DNA from 3 places in the Vibrio syngnathi genome. Region 3 is predicted to be linked to each of the others. Evidence: riboswitches for the same ligand, from Rfam matches in the RefSeq annotation. Region 3 holds a riboswitch; each other region holds the start of a gene.

Region 1 (3,279 bases), on a different replicon from region 3:
CTTGTCTTGCATTAAGGTTCGAGCCAAAGCGACACGCTGGCGCATGCCTCCAGACAACTGATCCGGCATCGCATTCGAATAATCAGCCAAACCAACCGCAGCTAACAACTCTAGTGCTTGATTGGTTTGAGCTTGTTTATTGGATGCTTGGCTTTGATGCTTGTCTGGGGAATTTTGAAAGCGATGACTCAGGCAAACATTGTCGATAACCGACAACCATGGCAGTAACAAATCTTGCTGCGCCATGTAAGCGATGCGGTCCGTTAAAGGCAATTCATCGGACGTTGCCAATGTGCCCTGCCACTCTACCTTGTCGTCCAACAAGCCTGCCAGATAACGTAATACCGTGGTTTTCCCGCAGCCACTTCTACCCAACAATACCGTCCACTTACCTGCGTTTAAGCTAAGCGACAACCCAGACAAGGTCGCGTGCTCACTGTCGTTATAACGTAAAGAGGCATTGCTGAGTTGAACGCCAATCGTATTAACGGACATTACCGTGCCCAGCGAAGAAGTGATTTACCGGGCCATGACCTTGACCAACTTGCAACTCATCAGCATGAGCAATCGCGCGAGAAATGTATTGTTTGCCTAGGTCAACAGCTTCTGCCAGCGTGTTGCCCTGAGCCAAGAAAGAAGCAATGGCAGATGAAAGCGTACAGCCCGTGCCGTGAGTGTTTTTAGTCGGGAAACGCTTCGCGCTAATCAATGCAGACGTCGTCGGGAGAATCAGTAGATCGTTACTGTTTTCATCTTTCTCTAAATGACCGCCTTTGAGAAGAACGGCTTTAGCACCTAGTGCGCGTAAATCTTCAATCATGCCCTGCATTTCGGCTTCGCTTTCAGGTACCGGCTTGCCTGTTAATGCTGCGCCTTCAGGTAAATTAGGGGTAATGATATCTGCCAGCGGAATCAGATCTTGTTTTAGCGTCGTAATTGCCGAGTTTTCTAACAGCAGATCACCACTGGTTGCGACCATGACAGGGTCAATCACAAGATGCTTAGGTTGGTACTGCTTAATTTTGTCTGCAACGACTTTGATGATTTGCGAATCGGCCAACATGCCGACTTTCACTGCCACGATATTGAGATCAGTAAAAACCGCATCTAACTGGCTAGCGACATGGTCGAGTGGAATAGGAAAAATGGCGGAAACGCCTTGCGTGTTCTGGGAAGTGATTGCGGTAATCACCGAACAAGCGAAACTACCGGTCGCAGACATGGCTTTAATATCAGCTTGGATACCGGCACCGCCGCCACTGTCAGAACCCGCGATGGTTAAAACAATCGGAGTATTCGTGCGAATCGTGTCTTCAGCAGAGTGCTTCTGTGTTGAGGATTTTGGAGTTGAGGCTTTTGGCGTTAAATCTTTTGAAATAGAACTGTGTGTCATTGTCGCTCCTACTATCTTACAAGACGCAGGAGAACGAACACCGATCGAAGGAGAAGTCGCATTAGGCTCATGAAAGCTTTCATGGGTGCAGACGTAGATCGAGTGCTTATAGTTCCCTACGCCAGTGTTAACTGAATCAGGTTCAACGGGTCTCGACTAACGATCTCAGCAAACACCAAATAAGGTATATGCCCCCCGACTATTGATAGCGATAATAACAGCACTCTTAAAACTGAGATACTGATTTTATTCAATTATACTAATTACGCATGAATAAATTTCAATTAGGCTCTATAAAACAAATACTTATAACGTCCCTTTAGATGGCTTCGACTGTATAAACAAGCACAGCACAATCAGAGACATACCTAGCCAACCTGTAAAGGGAATCAGCTCACCGACAACGCAGACGGCAAGCACCGCTGCAACTACTGGTTCAAACAGAGTCAGCAGATTGGCGCTACTCGCGGTCACGTGGCGTAAACCAAAACTGAACGCGATATAGCCCAAGCATTGTGGGATTAACGTCAGATAACTGATGACTAATACGTTAATCTGCGAGGAGAACAGGTTATCACCCGTAAACCAGAGTGTTGGTAGCAACAGCATCGCACCGAGGCCAAAAATACTGCCCATCGCCGCTTGTGACTTAATCCCTTTATCTATCAATGCTTTTGTCGCCCAAGAATAAATGGCGTAACACAACCCAGCAACCAACCCTAAAGCAATGCCCAATAGCTTTAGATCCTCTCCGGATTCATTCGCCGATGAAGATTCTGAAAACACCAACAACCCAATACCTACCACACCAATCGCAAAGCTAGTAAGCCAACGTCGGTTGATATTATTCTTTTTGCTAATCAGACACTCTAGCAATGCGGAAAAGAAAGGTGCGGTAGCAATCGAAACCACGGTACCAATCGCCACACCTGATAATTTCATTGAAGAATAGAAAGCTAAAGGATAGATCGCCAAAGCCAAAGCGCTCACTGTCAACAGCTTCTTGTTCTGCAAAAGTTTGTCGAAAGCGAATAGGATTTCTCGATACGCCAAGCCCGCTTGCATTAGACCACCGACGCCCATAGAGAAAGCACCAATCGCCAATGGGCTTAGATCAGGAGCAAAACTTGCGGCGGTGCCTGTCGTGCCCCATAAAATAGAAGCAAACAAGATGGCTAAAGTGCCCGTTTGGAATTCGTTAACGCGATTGATGGCAAGATTCATTTCTATTACCCAATTTTCAGTTCTGAAATAGATAATAGTGAAGATTGATAAAAGTTAGTTTGCCAAAAGGACGCTATTATTGTTTCTAAAGACTCTCTTTCATTGAGCCTAGAAACGCCCTTGGAGACATTCCAAAGTGCTGAGAGAAGCGACGACTGAAAGCAGAAACATCACTATAACCCACATTTTCGGCTATCAACTGAACCGGTAAATCGGTATGGCTTAACAAGGCTTGCGCTTTCTCCATACGATATCGAGTGATGTATTTAAGCGCGCTGATACCCAGGCACTCTTTGAAGCGTTTTTTGAATTGAGTGGGACTCAAACAGGCCGTTTCTGCAAGTTGAGATATAGAGAGAGGTTGGGCGTAATTATCCGCTATCAGCCTTTGTACCGCACGGATTCTTGGGTCGACGCTCTTACTGACCTGTTGTTGCTCTAAGAGCAGTGAAAACACATCCAAGATTGATGACTCAATGCCACTATCGACCTGATATTCCAGTTGCTTCTCAACAAACAGCAGGAAGCTCATTAAGGGTGGTGTTATCGTGAAAACCGAGAGCTCATGCTCTAACAAGTGCTGCGGCAACTCCGCCATATCCGCGACAATAAACCGCGCTGCTTCATCCGCCTTAAACGCATGCGCTGTGGTTACCGGAATC
Region 2 (3,279 bases), 330 kb from region 3:
TGTTGGTGTGACACCTGACTTAGGGTGCGAATCACTGGCGACGTTCATTAATACCAAGCGTCGCTTAGAGTTTAAAGGCGAAGTAGCTGGTGTTTCTGTCTATGACGATTTTGCACATCACCCAACGGCGATTGAACTTACGCTGGGCGGCTTACGTAATAGGGTCGACACAAAGAAAATCATTGCCGTTTTAGAGCCTCGTTCTGCCACCATGAAGCGCGGTGTGCACAAAGAAACCTTGGCTGACTCGCTCAAGCAGGCGGATTCTACCTACTTATTCCAACCGGATAACATTGATTGGTCGGTACAAGACGTTGCCGATGCGTGCCATCAACCTGCGCACGTAAGTGATGACATGGATGCATTCGTTGCTAGAATTGTCTCAGAGGCACAAGCGGACGACCAAATCTTGGTAATGAGTAACGGTGGCTTTGGTGGCATTCATCAAAAACTGTTGGATGCGTTGGCACTCAAGGGCTAACTGAACCAAGACCTTATAATTTGAAGTAATTGAGAACATGACAAAACACGATAAAGCGATAACCCTCGCTTTCACTGGCGCATCTGGTGCGCCTTACGGACTGCGTTTACTTGAATGCTTATTGGCGGCAGATTATCAGGTCTATTTACTGATATCGTCGGCAGCGCGAGTGGTGTTGGCGACCGAGCATGAACTTAAGTTACCTGCTGGGCCAGATGCTGCGAAACAAGCTTTAGTTAAGCATTTAGATTGCGCCCCAGAAAAGCTGGTGGTATGTGGCAAAGATGATTGGTTCTCACCGGTTGCCTCTGGTTCAGCAGCACCGAAGCAGATGGTGGTGTGTCCATGCTCTGCAGGTAGCTTGGCATCAATTGCTCATGGCCTATCAGATAACTTGATCGAGCGTGCAGCAGACGTGGTTATGAAAGAGCGAGGACAGTTGTTGTTGGTGGTTCGTGAGACGCCATTTTCTACGTTGCATTTAGAGAATATGCACAAACTCTCGACCATGGGCGTGACGATTATGCCTGCAGCTCCGGGTTTTTATCATCAACCTAAGTCGATTGAAGACCTGGTCGACTTTATGGTGGCACGTATTCTTGATCACCTTGGTATCGAGCAAGGTTTAGTGCCACGTTGGGGTTACGATCAACGTAATTGATCCAAACTTGATAGCTTATTGTTAAAATTCGAATTACAATTCTGAACACTCATCGGGGAGCGAACCATTCAAATAATGAATGCGAGCTGAGATCAAGCAAGTGCTTGGGACCCGTAAACCTGAACCAGATAATGCTGGCGTAGGAATTGAGTTAGGAACAACCTCTACCGTTCTCCTCCCTCAAACCTGTGCCGCTCAGACCATGGAGAGCGTCCAGTGAAATTAACATTAACAACTCTTGCTGTTACTACAGCCATCTCTTTTTCTGCCTTCGCTGCAGACAACACCTTAACGGTTTACACTTACGACTCTTTTGCTGCGGATTGGGGCCCTCGTCCTGCCGTTGAAAAAGCATTCGAAGAAAAGTGTGGTTGTGATGTGAATTTTGTCGCGTTAGAAGATGGAGTGTCTATTCTAAACCGCTTACGTCTTGAAGGTGGCAACAGCAAAGCTGACATCATTTTAGGCCTAGATAATAATCTCATGGCTGAAGCGAAATCTACAGGCTTATTGGCTGAGCACAGTGTTGATACATCATCTGTGACGCTTCCTAACGGTTGGAACGACAGTACCTTTGTTCCTTATGATTTTGGTTACTTTGCGTTTATCTATAACAAAGAGAAGCTAGCAAACCCGCCAAAGAGCCTGAAAGAACTGGTTGAGCAACGTGACGATCTTAAGGTTATCTATCAAGATCCACGTACATCAACACCAGGCCAAGGCATGATGCTATGGATGAAGTCGGTTTACGGTGATGAAGCAACTGCAGCATGGAAGAAGCTTGCTCAGAAAACTGTGACTGTGACTAAAGGTTGGTCTGAAGCTTACTCTATGTTCCTAGAGGGCGAGTCTGATTTAGTGTTGTCTTACACAACTTCCCCGGCTTATCACATCATTGCAGAAAGTGATTCTAAGTACGCAGCTGCAAGCTTTGAAGAAGGTCATTACACTCAAGTGGAAGTGGCAGCGAAGGTTAAAGGTAGCAAGAACGAAAAGCTTGCCGATGAGTTTATGGCATTTATCTTAAGTGATGAGTTCCAATCGGCGATGCCTACTGGCAACTGGATGTACCCAGTGACCGATGTTGAGCTACCAAAAGGGTTCGAGCAACTTACGGTTCCTCAGAAAGCGCTAAGCTTCACACCAGAAGAGATCGCCGAGAAGCGTAAGCCTTGGATTCGTGAATGGCAGAGTGCACTTACTTTTTAACTTACTATTTAGGAACATGAGTTTTCTAACGTACTTTTAAAAAACTAGCTTTCTGTATTTAAAGGTTCATTCGTTATGTTTGGAGTGAACCATTTACGGTAAAAAATCAATTTATGATAAAGAAAACACCTAAGGTCGGGGTTTGGGTTGCGATACTCATTACCGCCTTCGTGGTTTCAGCAGTTGGGGCATTGCTTAGCAATGCCCCTTCTCTTGATATCAGCCAAGTATGGTCCGATCCTTACTATTGGCATGTAACGAAATTCAGTTTCTATCAAGCGACACTCTCAACGATGCTGAGTGTTGGCTTTGCTATACCTATTGCTCATGCTCTATGTCGCAGACAATTTTTTGGACGGGCCTTGTTGTTAAGGCTGTTTGCTTCGACCTTGGTTTTACCCGTATTAGTTGGCGTATTTGGTTTGCTAGCTATTTATGGTAACAGTGGTTGGTTAGCTAAATTTCTGGCGAACTTCGATATTGAATTGCCATTCTCGATCTATGGGTTGAATGGTATTTTGCTCGCACATGTCTTCTTTAACCTGCCTTATGCTAGCCGTTTACTTTTACAAGCTTTAGATACCGTACCTGCCGAGCAGCATAAGCTTTGTGCTCATTTGGGTATGAGTCATTGGAATAAATTTAAATGGGTAGAATGGCCGCGATTGAGACAACAACTGCCTCATGTGTGTGGCTTAGTCTTCATGTTGTGCTTTACTAGCTTTGCTACCGTGATGGCGCTAGGTGGAGGTCCGAAATCGACCACTATCGAACTCGCTATTTATCAAGCGATTAAATTCGACTTTGACTTACAGGCTGGTGCCTTGCTCGCGATATGGCAAATGCTGCTGTGTGGTGTATTAGCGGTGAGTATTCAGCGCTTGTCTAAGCCTATCTCCGTGACAGCCAGTCAGCTGTCGGAAGAGAA
Region 3 (3,279 bases):
CATTGGCACATGTCCTGGGCCTTCAATGATCACCTGCACGTCGTATTCCCAAGCGACCTTAGTCAACTCACCTAAAGTACGTAACTCCGAGAATTGAGCCTCATCATTGGCATCTGCAATAGAACCCGGGCGTAGGCCATCACCCAATGACAGGGCAACGTCGTACTTCGCACAGATCTCACAGATCTCGCGGAAGTGTGTATATAGGAAGCTCTCTTGGTGATGTGCAAGACACCATTTCGCGATGATGGAGCCGCCACGAGAGACAATACCAGTCACACGTTTAGCGGTCATAGGAACGTAGCGAAGCAATAAGCCTGCGTGGATAGTAAAGTAATCAACACCCTGCTCTGCTTGTTCAATCAAGGTATCGCGCATCACTTCCCAGTTAAGGTCTTCCGCAACGCCATTCACTTTTTCAAGCGCTTGATACATAGGAACCGTACCAATTGGTACTGGGCTATTACGTAGGATCCATTCGCGAGTCTCGTGAATATTACGACCAGTAGAAAGGTCCATCACGGTATCGCCACCCCAGCGAGTCGACCATACTAGCTTCTCAACTTCTTCTTCAATCGAAGAGCTTACTGAAGAGTTACCGATATTAGCGTTCACCTTCACTAAGAAGTTTCGACCAATAATCATCGGTTCTGATTCTGGGTGGTTGATGTTTGAAGGGATAATAGCTCGACCTTCAGCAACCTCTTTACGCACGAACTCAGGAGTAATTTCTTTCGGCAGATTTGCACCAAAGTTATGGCCAGGATGTTGATGGTTAAGCTGCTCATCAGCGAACTTCTGACGTCCCATGTTCTCACGTATGGCAATGTACTCCATTTCAGGTGTGATAATACCCTGACGAGCATAGTGCAGCTGAGTAACACATTGGTTGTCTGTCGCGCGACGAATTCTAGGCAGGTTGCCGTAGCGAAGGTCGTCTAGAGTTTCATCTTCTAAACGTTCTTTGGTGTAAACAGAGCTTACGTCGTCTAACAGTTCCGTATCACCACGCTCTTCAATCCATTGCTCTCGCAACTTAGGAAGACCGCTATACAGGTCTATTTGATGTGTAGGGTCTGTATAAACACCTGAGGTATCGTAAACTTGAATGGGTACATTAGGTTCGAATACAGGCTCTTTTTTGCTACCACCAACAAGGCTATCAGCGAGTGATATTTCTCGGACAGGGACTTGAATGTCCTCTCGAGATCCTTGGATGTAAGCTTTCTTTGAGTTTGGATAGGGTTGTACGGATAAAGAATCAATGAAATTCTTCGCTTCCAGTCTTGCTTGTTTACGAGTCGACATAGCATTTTTCCTTGGCTTTTAGCCATTATTTATAGGGATAAAAATGCTTGACGGATTAGATGCTACAAGAGGGATCACGGTAAGAAATACAGTTGTGATCTGGAGATAGATCTCTAGAAGGATTCTAGTTAGATATCTACTCTTGTTCCCTTCGCAGGTATTAGCCTGATCAGGTTCAACGGATCCCGAGTTAACGGTCTCAGCCATATGGCACTCCGACAAGTTCGATCGAGTATATAAAAACGGCTTGGATAAACCAAGCCGAGTTGTTAACAAATCATAAGAAAGTTTTAAGACTTTATCAAAAGTTGGAAGCCGATCCATGCGGCTGAAATACTGAGTACCACGTTGAGTAGCACATTGAGTCCCATCTTAAAGAAAGCGCCCTGCTGCATAAGAAGTACGTTATCCATCGAAAATGTAGAAAATGTAGTCAGTGCTCCTAGGAAACCAAGACCGATAATTTGCCTCCACGGTTCCGTCGCGACCATCTCGTTTTCAAACGCGGCGATGAGCAATCCCATAATCAAAGAACCAATCACGTTAACGGTCAACGTACCGTAAGGAAAACCACGTCCTAACATCACAACGCATAACTCTGAAATCAAGTAACGTGAACAAGCACCAAACGCGCCACCAATGGCAATAAAACCTAAAATAGATAACTGACCCATGAATCCTCCCAAACAATAGTCCCTATATTCTAGCTTTACCACCGATAAAAGCGAGGGTAGAAACTAAGAATGCATGCGCAAATATTAAACGTTACAGGTGTCACTTAACTTCAATATATCCCATTAAACCCGTTTTCATGTGTTCTATAACATGACAGTGGTACATCCAGCGGCCAGGGTTGTCTGCAACAAATGCGGCTTTCGCTCGGCCGTTTTTTCCAAGTAGCACGGTATCGGTATGGAAAGGTTCTTGAATTTTTTTACCATCAAGTTCCAATACAGTGAATGTATGACCGTGAATATGGATCGGGTGATGGTATTGGGTGACGTTCTTTAGATCGAATATGTAAGTCTTACCTAACTCTAAAGTCGTCAACGGTTCAGGAATATTGTCTTTGCTCATTCCTTCCCATGCTCTTTTATTAGTAAGCCAAAACTTAGGCATCGATTTCCCATCTTTAGAAACTGGTGATACCGCACCTTCCCACTCGAACACAAAATCGATCTCTTCAGCATTAGCAAGATCTAGATTAGGTACAGGGTTAAGAGGCAACAATGGCAATAAACGCCCTTCAGTAAGGGGGGAATCTACTACCTCGAACTCACATAAAGAGAAAGGAAAGCGGCCCTTCATTTGAAGAACATTAACTCGCTCGCCTACTTTGGGCGCTATCAGTCCAATATCCACGCGCATCCCTGGGCCGATTTTATGTTGAGTCAGTTTATATGGCGTCTTTACAGGATTACCATCAATGGCAATCACCCATGCCTCAGCCCCTTCGACAGCAATAGGATAAGTGATCGTATTATCGACATTCGCGATACGCAGTCGAGTCGTTGCGTGCTGCTTTAATTGGTATACAGGTTCATGAACACCATTGACGCTACTCCACTCTCCTGGAGTACCCATACGAGCACTTAGTCGTGGAATCATTAAGTCTTTCCATTGACCCTGTTTATCGATGTGCCAATGCTTAAGCATCAGTGCGTGTTCTTCATCAAACTGCACTGGAATACTCTCCTCTACGATAATAAGACCAACCAAGCCCATACCAAGCTGCTTAACGCTGTTCATATGTGGGTGATACCAAAACGTACCAGCATCTGGTGGCGTAAATTCATAAATGAATGTTTCACCAGGCATGATCGGTGGTTGGCTTAAGAAAGGTACTCCATCCATTCCGATAGGAATCCTTAGACCGTGCCAATGAATAGTCGTCGGCTCTGATAGCTTATTAGTAAAACGAATTGTGACCTTTTCACCCTGTCGACATCGAATTGTCGGAGCAGGGATCTG

Evidence for each region. A riboswitch is a leader RNA that binds a small molecule or an ion and turns the genes downstream of it on or off. The one in region 3 is predicted to bind thiamine pyrophosphate.
Region 1: linked by a shared signal. The riboswitch ahead of thiD (bifunctional hydroxymethylpyrimidine kinase/phosphomethylpyrimidine kinase) and the one ahead of thiC (phosphomethylpyrimidine synthase ThiC) in region 3 are both predicted to bind thiamine pyrophosphate.
Region 2: linked by a shared signal. The riboswitch ahead of thiB (thiamine ABC transporter substrate binding subunit) and the one ahead of thiC (phosphomethylpyrimidine synthase ThiC) in region 3 are both predicted to bind thiamine pyrophosphate.

Annotation. Positions count from the first base shown of each region.
Region 1 is NZ_CP017917.1:1,128,531-1,131,809, forward strand. It holds gene K08M4_RS19790 (ABC transporter ATP-binding protein) at 1-495, opposite strand, end outside; gene thiD (bifunctional hydroxymethylpyrimidine kinase/phosphomethylpyrimidine kinase) at 485-1,393, opposite strand; TPP riboswitch at 1,490-1,601, opposite strand; gene K08M4_RS19800 (DMT family transporter) at 1,700-2,617, opposite strand; gene K08M4_RS19805 (helix-turn-helix domain-containing protein) at 2,703-3,279, opposite strand, start outside.
Region 2 is NZ_CP017916.1:360,885-364,163, forward strand. It holds gene mpl (UDP-N-acetylmuramate:L-alanyl-gamma-D-glutamyl-meso-diaminopimelate ligase) at 1-481, shown strand, start outside; gene K08M4_RS01755 (flavin prenyltransferase UbiX) at 519-1,142, shown strand; TPP riboswitch at 1,186-1,305, shown strand; gene thiB (thiamine ABC transporter substrate binding subunit) at 1,359-2,351, shown strand; gene thiP (thiamine/thiamine pyrophosphate ABC transporter permease ThiP) at 2,465-3,279, shown strand, end outside.
Region 3 is NZ_CP017916.1:30,669-33,947, reverse strand. It holds gene thiC (phosphomethylpyrimidine synthase ThiC) at 1-1,308, opposite strand, end outside; TPP riboswitch at 1,438-1,536, opposite strand; gene crcB (fluoride efflux transporter CrcB) at 1,599-1,982, opposite strand; gene K08M4_RS00150 (multicopper oxidase family protein) at 2,083-3,279, opposite strand, start outside.